DNA from 2 places in the Heyndrickxia sp. FSL W8-0423 genome. Region 2 is predicted to be linked to the other one. Evidence: a T-box and tRNA genes for the amino acid it is inferred to sense, from the RefSeq annotation. Region 2 holds a T-box; the other holds one or more tRNA genes.
What was found. The T-box of region 2 lies ahead of asnS (asparagine--tRNA ligase). A T-box ahead of a tRNA ligase gene usually reads a tRNA of that ligase, here a tRNA-Asn.
Positions count from the first base shown of each region.

Region 1: it has a tRNA-Asn gene. The T-box ahead of asnS (asparagine--tRNA ligase) is inferred to sense a tRNA for this amino acid. The anticodon was not compared.

Region 1 covers NZ_JBBPBE010000001.1:1,242,419-1,247,917, forward strand. Annotated here, with positions in the region: gene MKY81_RS06280 (Tex family protein) at 1-1,924, shown strand, start outside; gene cmpA (cortex morphogenetic protein CmpA) at 1,991-2,101, opposite strand; gene MKY81_RS06290 (SprT family protein) at 2,187-2,639, shown strand; tRNA gene MKY81_RS06295 (tRNA-Asn) at 2,735-2,809, shown strand; tRNA gene MKY81_RS06300 (tRNA-Ser) at 2,814-2,904, shown strand; tRNA gene MKY81_RS06305 (tRNA-Glu) at 2,920-2,991, shown strand; tRNA gene MKY81_RS06310 (tRNA-Asp) at 3,012-3,088, shown strand; tRNA gene MKY81_RS06315 (tRNA-Gln) at 3,105-3,179, shown strand; tRNA gene MKY81_RS06320 (tRNA-Lys) at 3,359-3,434, shown strand; tRNA gene MKY81_RS06325 (tRNA-Leu) at 3,445-3,529, shown strand; tRNA gene MKY81_RS06330 (tRNA-Leu) at 3,590-3,675, shown strand; tRNA gene MKY81_RS06335 (tRNA-Arg) at 3,714-3,790, shown strand; tRNA gene MKY81_RS06340 (tRNA-Gly) at 3,809-3,882, shown strand; rRNA gene MKY81_RS06345 (16S ribosomal RNA) at 4,091-5,499, shown strand, end outside.
Region 2 covers NZ_JBBPBE010000001.1:2,894,481-2,899,979, forward strand. Annotated here, with positions in the region: gene qoxB (cytochrome aa3 quinol oxidase subunit I) at 1-913, opposite strand, end outside; gene qoxA (cytochrome aa3 quinol oxidase subunit II) at 953-1,861, opposite strand; T-box leader at 2,324-2,561, shown strand; gene asnS (asparagine--tRNA ligase) at 2,615-4,006, shown strand; gene MKY81_RS14715 (DUF1646 family protein) at 4,378-5,451, shown strand.

The sequences.
Region 1 (5,499 bases), 1.7 Mb from region 2:
TGAACAAGGAAAGTTAAGTGATGAATTAAAAAATAAGATTTTAAATGCCGATAAGCTTCAAATGGTGGAAGATCTATATCGACCTTATAAACAAAAAAGAAGGACAAAAGCGACGATTGCTAAGGAAAAAGGGTTGGAACCGTTGGCAACATGGATGATGACATATCCATCAGATAAAAATATTAATGAAGAAGCAGCACATTATGTATCCGAGGAAAAAGAAATACATACAATTGAAGATGCAATCATGGGGGCAAAGGATATTATTGCGGAGTGGATCTCCGATGATGCAACTACTCGTGATTGGATACGGAAAGAGACATTTAAAACGGGGATCGTTACATCAACATTAAAAAAAGAAGATAAAGACGATAAAAAAGTGTTTGAAATGTATTACCAGTACGAAGAACCAGTACGAAAGATTGTCCCACATCGTGTGCTTGCATTAAACAGAGGGGAAAAAGAAGATGTTCTGCGGGTCAACATTCAACCGGATCAGGAAAAGATAATTAGTCAACTATTCCGAAAAGTGATCAAGAATGAACAGTCTAGTGTCACACCATATGTAAAAGAAGCAATTGAAGACGGCTATAAACGACTAATTCAACCTTCCATTGAACGGGAGATTCGTAACGAATTGACGGAAAAAGCTGAAGATCAATCGATTCATATTTTTTCCGAAAATCTTAGAAATCTATTATTACAGCCCCCATTAAAAGGGAGAAAGGTACTCGGTGTTGATCCGGCATATCGAACAGGATGCAAGCTCGCAGTAGTAGATGAAACGGGTAAAGTTTTATTTATCGGTGTTATCTATCCACACCCACCAAAAGCAAAACCGGAAGAAGCAAGAAAGAAAATAATTGATATTATTAAAGAATTTAAAATAGAAGTAATTGCAATAGGGAATGGAACAGCTTCCCAAGAAACAGAACAATTTGTCGCTGAAATTCTAAAAGAAATAAATGATGATATTTCTTATATTATTGTTAACGAAGCCGGGGCAAGTGTATATTCCGCATCTGATTTGGCACGTGAAGAGTTCCCTGACCTTCAAGTAGAAGAAAGAAGCGCAGTATCAATTGCTAGAAGACTACAAGACCCATTAGCAGAGTTAGTGAAAATTGATCCAAAATCTGTTGGTGTGGGTCAATATCAACATGATGTCTCCCAAAAGAAACTAAATGAATCACTTACATTTGTTGTGGAAACAGCTGTAAACCAAGTAGGCGTAAATGTAAATACTGCCTCCCCCTCACTATTGCAATATGTTTCCGGATTAAGTAAAGCAGTTGCAAATAATATAGTGAAGTATAGAAATGAGACTGGAAAGATTAACAACAGAAAAGAGTTAAAAGGAATTCCACGTTTGGGCTCGAAAACATATGAGCAAAGTATTGGTTTTTTGAGAATCATTGATGGAGATGATCCGTTAGACAAAACTCCTATACATCCTGAGAATTATCAAGCCGTCAAAACATTGCTGGAAAAAATAAATTGTTCACCTAGCGATATTGGAACGGAAAAATTAAAAGAAGCGATAAGTTCTTATTCTTTAAGTGAATTATCAGAGCAATTAAATATTGGTGAGTTAACATTAAAGGATATTATAGATGCATTAAATCGTCCGGGGCGCGACCTTCGCGATGAATTACCAAAACCACTACTGAAAAAGGAAATTTTAAAATTAGAAGATTTAAAAGTAGGAATGGAAATGCAAGGAACCGTAAGAAATGTAGTAGATTTTGGTGCATTTGTCGATGTCGGAGTAAAAGAGGATGGACTTGTTCATATTTCTAAACTTAGTAATAAATTTGTGAAACATCCCTTGGATGTAGTTTCATTAGGGGATATTGTCACTGTTTGGGTAGAAAAAGTGGATACTCAAAAGGGAAGATTATCATTAACAATGCTACAAAGCTAGTAGCGTTGTAAACGTTGGCGTGTATACATACACGCCAATTATTTATACAGTTGTCATATAATTGGGTTATAAAATTTTTTGTTGATAAAAAAACCAACATTGATTGAGAAGCTTAATTTGATATCGATTTTTTTCTGAAAAAGCTTTTCGCATTTGATTTTGAAACCAAGTTGGCATAGGCAAAAGTCCTCCTTTAGTATTATCTACAATATGCTATAATAGTTTGTCATGTTCACGCAAAATGGAAAAAGGGGAACGAAAGATGAATGATCAAGAGCTTCAAGAACTAGTTGAACGAATATCTTTAAGGTTCTTTGGAAAACCTTTTAAACATGTTGCTTTATTTAATTCAAGGCTGCGTACGACTGGTGGGCGATATTTGCTAAAAAACCATAATATTGAGATAAACTATAAATATTATGTTGAATTTGGTGAAAAAGAATTGATTGGAATCATCAAACATGAGTTATGTCATTATCATCTTCATCTTGAAGGAAAAGGCTACCAACATCGCGACAATGATTTCAAAAAATTACTTAAAGAAGTACAAGCCCCAAGATTCTGTTCACCATTGCAGAGTGTACAAAGGAAAAAGTCCAAAGTAATATATAAATATGTCTGTAAAGGGTGTAAGACTATTTTTACACGTAGAAGGAAAGTGGATGTTGATCGTTTTGTTTGTGGCAAATGCAGGGGGAAATTGGAGATGAAATAAGTGTATGATAAGTTTTTGAAAAAACTTTTTAAAATGGGTTGACTTAATGTGTAATCGTAATTATAATTTTAAGAGTCGATAAGATGACATGTTATTCCGCAGTAGCTCAGTGGTAGAGCTATCGGCTGTTAACCGATCGGTCGTAGGTTCGAATCCTACCTGCGGAGCCATATAGGGGAAGTACTCAAGTGGCTGAAGAGGCGCCCCTGCTAAGGGTGTAGGTCGCGTAAGCGGCGCGAGGGTTCAAATCCCTCCTTCTCCGCCAGTTAATTAATTTTGTGGCCCGTTGGTCAAGCGGTTAAGACACCGCCCTTTCACGGCGGTAACACGGGTTCGAATCCCGTACGGGTCATTGTTATAAATAATAGTTTTGGTCCGGTAGTTCAGCTGGTTAGAATGCCTGCCTGTCACGCAGGAGGTCGCGGGTTCGAGTCCCGTCCGGACCGCCATTTTAAAAAATGATATTGGGCTATAGCCAAGTGGTAAGGCAACGGACTTTGACTCCGTCATTCGTTGGTTCGAATCCAGCTAGCCCAGCCATTTTTTTATTTTTTTATTCGAGCCATTAGCTCAGTCGGTAGAGCACGAACGACTAAACTTCGAAGGGAAGCTTCAGCGTACCAATCGAGCTGCAACTTGAATGATCTTTCTGAGATTGGGACGTCGTAGATGCTTAACCTAGTTCAGATTAAATAAAACTTCATATTTATATTCATGTAGAGCCATTAGCTCAGTCGGTAGAGCATCTGACTTTTAATCAGAGGGTCGAAGGTTCGAGTCCTTCATGGCTCACCATTAAATTTGCGCGGGTGTGGCGGAATTGGCAGACGCACCAGACTTAGGATCTGGCGCCGCAGGGCGTGGGGGTTCGACTCCCTTCACCCGCACCAAAAAACTTATTGATTTTTATCTAGTAGTTTGTTATTATATTGTATGTCACTTTTTAAGATGCGGTCGTGGCGGAATGGCAGACGCGCTAGGTTGAGGGCCTAGTGGTGGCAACACCGTGGAGGTTCAAGTCCTCTCGGCCGCACCAAAGTCTTTCAGAAAAGTAAATTGCTTTTTTTAAAAAATGCGCCCGTAGCTCAATTGGATAGAGTGTCTGACTACGGATCAGAAGGTTATGGGTTCGACTCCTATCGGGCGCGCCATTAAAACAATTATAATATGCGGGTGTAGTTTAGTGGTAAAACTACAGCCTTCCAAGCTGTTGTCGTGGGTTCGATTCCCATCACCCGCTCCAAAAAAAGTATTGACATCATTTTATAAAGATGATAAGATTTAAAAGTCGCTTCTATGAAAGTTGAAACAAACTCGAAAAGTTGTTGACATTAAACTTTTAAAATGATATAGTTAAAAAGTTGCTTCTTAAAAGGGAGTAATGATTGATCTTTGAAAACTGAACAAAACGAAACGTCAATTAATTTTTAACTAGAGCTATTTCAAACATCTTTTTGGAGAGTTTGATCCTGGCTCAGGACGAACGCTGGCGGCGTGCCTAATACATGCAAGTCGAGCGAACTTGATGGGAGCTTGCTCCCTGATAGTTAGCGGCGGACGGGTGAGTAACACGTGGGTAACCTGCCTGTAAGACTGGGATAACTCCGGGAAACCGGGGCTAATACCGGATAACTTTTTTCTTCGCATGAAGGGGAATTGAAAGATGGCTCCGGCTATCACTTACAGATGGACCCGCGGCGCATTAGCTAGTTGGTGAGGTAACGGCTCACCAAGGCGACGATGCGTAGCCGACTTGAGAGGGTGATCGGCCACACTGGGACTGAGACACGGCCCAGACTCCTACGGGAGGCAGCAGTAGGGAATCTTCCGCAATGGACGAAAGTCTGACGGAGCAACGCCGCGTGAGTGATGAAGGTTTTCGGATCGTAAAACTCTGTTGTTAGGGAAGAACAAGTATCGTTCGAATAGGGCGGTACCTTGACGGTACCTAACCAGAAAGCCACGGCTAACTACGTGCCAGCAGCCGCGGTAATACGTAGGTGGCAAGCGTTGTCCGGAATTATTGGGCGTAAAGCGCGCGCAGGCGGTTTCTTAAGTCTGATGTGAAAGCCCACGGCTCAACCGTGGAGGGTCATTGGAAACTGGGAGACTTGAGTGCAGAAGAGAAGAGCGGAATTCCACGTGTAGCGGTGAAATGCGTAGAGATGTGGAGGAACACCAGTGGCGAAGGCGGCTCTTTGGTCTGTAACTGACGCTGAGGCGCGAAAGCGTGGGGAGCGAACAGGATTAGATACCCTGGTAGTCCACGCCGTAAACGATGAGTGCTAAGTGTTAGAGGGTTTCCGCCCTTTAGTGCTGCAGCTAACGCATTAAGCACTCCGCCTGGGGAGTACGGCCGCAAGGCTGAAACTCAAAGGAATTGACGGGGGCCCGCACAAGCGGTGGAGCATGTGGTTTAATTCGAAGCAACGCGAAGAACCTTACCAGGTCTTGACATCCTCTTGCCCTCCCTAGAGATAGGGATTTCCCTTCGGGGACAAGAGTGACAGGTGGTGCATGGTTGTCGTCAGCTCGTGTCGTGAGATGTTGGGTTAAGTCCCGCAACGAGCGCAACCCTTGACCTTAGTTGCCAGCATTCAGTTGGGCACTCTAAGGTGACTGCCGGTGACAAACCGGAGGAAGGTGGGGATGACGTCAAATCATCATGCCCCTTATGACCTGGGCTACACACGTGCTACAATGGATGGTACAAAGGGTTGCTAGACCGCGAGGTTACGCCAATCCCATAAAACCATTCTCAGTTCGGATTGTAGGCTGCAACTCGCCTACATGAAGCCGGAATCGCTAGTAATCGCGGATCAGCATGCCGCGGTGAATACGTTCCCGGGCCTTGTACACA
Region 2 (5,499 bases):
TACGGCGAGAAAAGGTTGAGATTACTTCACTATAAATTCCAAAGGCAGGCAAGATTAATATATACACCTCTGGATGTCCCCAAACCCAAAACAGGTTTGCCCAAAGCATATCCATTCCACCATTTGTTGTAGTGAAGAAATTGGTGGCAAAAAGCCGGTCCATCGTCCCCATAAGGAGTAAAACCGTTAGAACTGGGAACGCAAAGACAATTATCGCGTTTGTAATTAAGCTTGCCCATGTGAACATTGGCATTCTCATTAAGGTCATACCAGTTGTTCTCATTTTAAGAATCGTGGTTATAAAATTGATTCCTGTCATTAACGTACCGAGACCTGCAATTTGAATCGCGATCATATAGTAATTCGAGCCGACCGACTCACTGAACTCATTACCGGCTAATGGGAAGTATGAAGTCCATCCCGCATCAGGTGAACCACCGATAACAAAGGATATATTAAAGAGCATCGCACCCATAAAGAATAACCAAAAGCTTAAAGCATTTAAACGTGGGAACGCTACATCGCGTGCGCCAATTTGCAATGGTACGACGAAGTTCATTAAAGCCATAATGAAAGGCATCGCCATAAAAATGATCATAACAATTCCGTGTGTCGTGAAAATTTCATTATAATGCTGTGCATCGAGCAACTTATTATCAGGAACGGCAAGCTGTGCGCGCATCATAATGGCATCTACTCCACCACGGAATAGCATAAGTAAAGCAGATATTAAATACATAATCCCAATTCGTTTATGATCGACAGTCGTTAACCATTCGCGCCATAAATAGCCCCATTTTTTCAAATAGGTTAGTCCGACTAGAATCGCCAGTAAGGTAAGTCCAATCAAAACCATGGAAGCATAGATGGCAATACTCGGGTTTGGGATAGCAAATCTATCGAAAAAGTCCATTTTGTTCAGACTCCTTTCAAAATAGTAGTCTTGAAAATATTAATGATCGTGCGATGATTCTTCATTGGAATCATGGTTTTCATCATTCTCTTCTTTCGTGCTCGAATGATTATGTCCTGCGTGTTCGCCTTCTGGAGCAGGCGCAAATTCTAAATGGGTACCAGTGTAAGTGGATTGTCCAACATGACCTGGTTCCAATAATTGATTAAATTTCTTTTCAGTTAAAGGCTTAGCTGTTTCTTTTACTTCTTGAACCCATTCCTGAAATTTTGCTTCAGACATTGCTTTTACATTAAATGTATTTTCCGCAAAACCTTTACCGCTAAAATTAGCATTACGTCCCATGAGTTCACCTGGAACATCTGCGGCCAAGTGTAATTTTGTTATCATATCTGACATGGCATATTTTTGTCCTCCAAGCTGAGGAATCCAGAAACTTGTAATTGGGCCATATGAATATAATCTAAACTCAATTGGTCTATTTGTTGGAATATATAAATAATTGACTGTTTCAATTTCCTCTTCCGGATAACTAAAATGCCATTTCCAATTGGATGAAGCTGCATATATGACAAGAGGTTCCTGATTTTCATAACCTTTTGGCGTTGCTTCTACCTTATAGTTGGATATCACCGACATGATTGAAAGCGTAGTGACAATGATCACTGGAATACCTACACAAATCGCCTCAACCAATGGATGCCCTTCTACATAAGGTGGTTCATAATCCTTGCTTTGCTTTGAAGCACGGTATTTGATTAACATATAAATGAGTAATCCGAAAACCGTAATAACAATAAATGACATAATTAGAATAGAAGCGATAATATCATTCGCCTGTGTCTCTGCCTGCGGACCTTTCGGATCAAGGACCATTAATGGTTCGCAGCCTGATAGTACAATCATGAGTACGGAAACCATTGGTAAGGTTAACCATTTCATTCTCATAAATGAAACTCCTTTCTAATGATGGATATAGGTACCTATGAATCCTAATATTTACTGGTAAACCAATTTGACACCATCTTAATATGTTTTATTAATAAAAACAGCATATTGTGATGTATTTCATAAAATGTTCATTTATAAAAGGACATAATTGTCACGAATTATTCAAGATGATTGAAAGTTGAAAGCTGTGATGTATACAATCATTGGAATTTTTGAGTAGAATAAGGTATCCTAGTTGGTTTGATGTAATAAAGGATTTCCCGAAGTTCAGATATTGTTAAATTAACGACTTTGTCTATTGCTCAATCCTGTTTATCAATTACAGCTTATATTGATCCGCATACGTTAAAATGTTTGACCAATAAAGCTTTCGGTATATATCTTAGGGGGCAACTAGACAAAGGATTATGTTTTGTGATAGATTATTACAATAATAAGTCATTTTTAAAATTACATATTTTTAAATCGATGAAAAGGAAAGTAGTTTTTGCTATATTCGATAGCGAGCCGGGGACGGTGGAAGCCTGGTGATGAAGCATGAATGAAGAACACCTTTGAGTTCTAACCGAAAGGGATAACTTAAGTAGGCTTAGACGTTACCAGCACGTTATGGACTGGATAAGCAATAGTCGCTTTAAAGTTGGTCATATTATGACAATTTGGGTGGTACCGCGGAAGTTAGCCTTTCGTCCCTTTTTTATGGGATAGAAGGCTTTTTTATTGTGAAAAATTACCATATGGAGGCTAATTATGATAAAGACCGTAGTAAAAGATTTATACAGAAATCAAGAAAAATTTAACGAACAAACTGTGCAAATTTCGGGTTGGATTCGAACTCTTCGCGACTCTAAAACCATTGGTTTTATGGAATTAAACGACGGAACATTCTTTAAGAGTGTACAAGTCGTTTTTGAAGATACCCTCGATAACTTCAAAGAAATCACGAAGTTACCTATTAGCTCTTCCGTTTTAGTAGAAGGTGAATTTGTTCCAACTCCTGAAATGAAACAGCCATTTGAAATTAAAGCGACAAAAATTGTTGTTGAAGGATTATCGGATCCAGCTTATCCTTTGCAAAAAAAGAGACATTCTCTTGAATATTTAAGAACAATCGCTCATTTACGTCCGAGAGCCAATACCTTCTCCGCCGTTTTCAGAGTACGATCCCTTGCATCGTACGCCATTCATAAATTCTTTCAAGAAAAAGGATTTGTCTATGTGCATACACCTATTATTACCGGAAGCGATACAGAAGGCGCGGGGGAGATGTTCCGTGTAACATCAATGGATTTGAACCAGCTTCCAAAAAACGAGGACGGAAAAGTGGACGAAAGTGCTGATTTCTTCGGCAAAGAATCCAACTTAACCGTTAGCGGTCAATTAAATGCGGAAACTTTTGCTCTTGCTTTCCGTAATGTGTATACCTTTGGTCCAACATTTAGAGCAGAAAATTCTAATACGGCACGACATGCCGCAGAATTCTGGATGATCGAGCCGGAAGTGGCTTTTGCAGAATTACCGGATATCATGGACCTCGGAGAAGAAATGGTTAAGTATGTAATTAATTACGTTTTTGAAGAAGCACCTGAAGAAATGGCCTTCTTTAATAGCTTTATTGATAAGACGCTAATTGAAAGATTGAAAAATGCTTTAGAATCCGATTTTGGAAGGGTTACTTATACTGAAGCTGTTGATATATTAAAGAACTCTGGTAAGAAATTTGACTACCCTGTTGAATGGGGAACGGATTTGCAAACGGAACATGAACGTTATCTAAGCGAGGAAATTTATAAGCGTCCGGTCTTCGTAACCGACTATCCGAAAGAAATTAAGGCATTTTATATGAGAGCAAATGATGACGGTAAGACAGTAGCTGCAACTGACCTATTGGTTCCTGGTATTGGCGAGTTAATCGGGGGAAGCCAACGGGAGGAAAGAGAAGAGGTCCTTGCAAATAAAATTAAAGAACTTGGTATGTCTGAAGAAGATTACTGGTGGTATCTTGAGCTTAGAAAATACGGTGGTACAAAGCATTCAGGCTATGGAATTGGGTTTGAACGACTTGTCATGTATTTAACCGGAATGAAGAACATCCGCGATGTCATCCCATTCCCTCGTACACCAGGAAATGCAGACTTTTAATTAAATATGTGAAAAAAATGTACAATAGGATGCTGCGGCATCCTATTGTTTCTTATGAAGCACTTTTCACTCTACAAAATAATAATATTTTCTAATAGTGAACTTAATGTATTGTTAATTTAATATTTTGGCGGTCTGAGTATTCCGATAAAATAAACCTTGTAAAAATGACTAGTTACTGTTAATATAATACTAGTTGATAAAATTTAATTGTTTTTTAAACGAAAAATATCACATCTAAAACACAAAAATTAAATACCATTAACTTTATTGGAGGAGCCTGTCACCAAGGGATACGTATGTCCCTTAGTGACAGGCTTTTTTATATTTTTTAGAAATAATCAATAGATAAAAGGGGAGGAATTTGCTTAATGATTATTGGTTTATCCATCATCTTGCTGCTTGTACTGCTACTGCCATTTACACATGTGGTGGAAAAAAATTTAGAAGTATTCTTATTTATTATGGGGGTTCTGTCAGTTCTAGTTAGTCAAGCATTAGATTGGCATCTTGTGAAAGAGGCGTTGGTCCATCCGATTAATATTACACTAGCTGTTCTTGTTGCAGGTTTATTGTTTCGATGGTTCCAGGGGCCGATTGAAAAAGGAATTTTAGGGATCAGTAAAGCGATGCCATATCGATTGTTTATTGCCTTATTTGTGATCATCCTTGGATTAATTTCCAGTGTCATCACTGCCATTATTGCTGCAATTATTCTTGTAGCGGTTGTAAGTGTATTAAAGATTGATCGACAATCAGAAATTCGCTTAGTAGTTTTGGCTTGTTTTGCAATTGGAATGGGGGCTGTCCTTACTCCAATTGGAGAACCACTTTCAACAATTGTTGTAAGTAAACTGGATGAAAGCTTCTTTTATTTGCTGAAATCAATTGGCGTATATGTCATCCCGGGTGTTGCAGCTTTTGGCGTTTTGGCCGCATTCATGGTTAAGTCACGTGAAGAGTCTGCTGCGATTTTGGCACAAAATGAGGTAGCATCAGCTGCCGAAGCGAATGCATTGAATGATATTGAAAAAACGATATCTTCGCAAAAAGAATCTTATGCCGAAATTATTATTCGCAGCTTAAAAATATATTTGTTTGTCATGGCTTTAACATTGTTAGGAGCGGGATTTCAACCTTTTATCGAAAAATATCTATTAGACTTGCATCCATTCATCATGTACTGGATTAACATTATTTCTGCGATTTTAGATAATGCAACACTGGCTGCCGCAGAGGTAAGTCCGGCGATGAGTCCATCAACAATTCAGGCATTATTATTAGGTTTGATCATTAGTGGTGGAATGCTGATCCCAGGGAACATTCCGAATATCATTTCGGCTGGAAAGCTTAAAATTACGAGTCTACAATATGCACGTTTTGCTATACCTGTGGGATTCTTTGCGATGATTATTTATTTTGTTGTTATTCTTCTTGTAGTTTAATTAAAATGGCAAGTAAAAAAATTATAGATTATAAGTTAGTTGAACGCT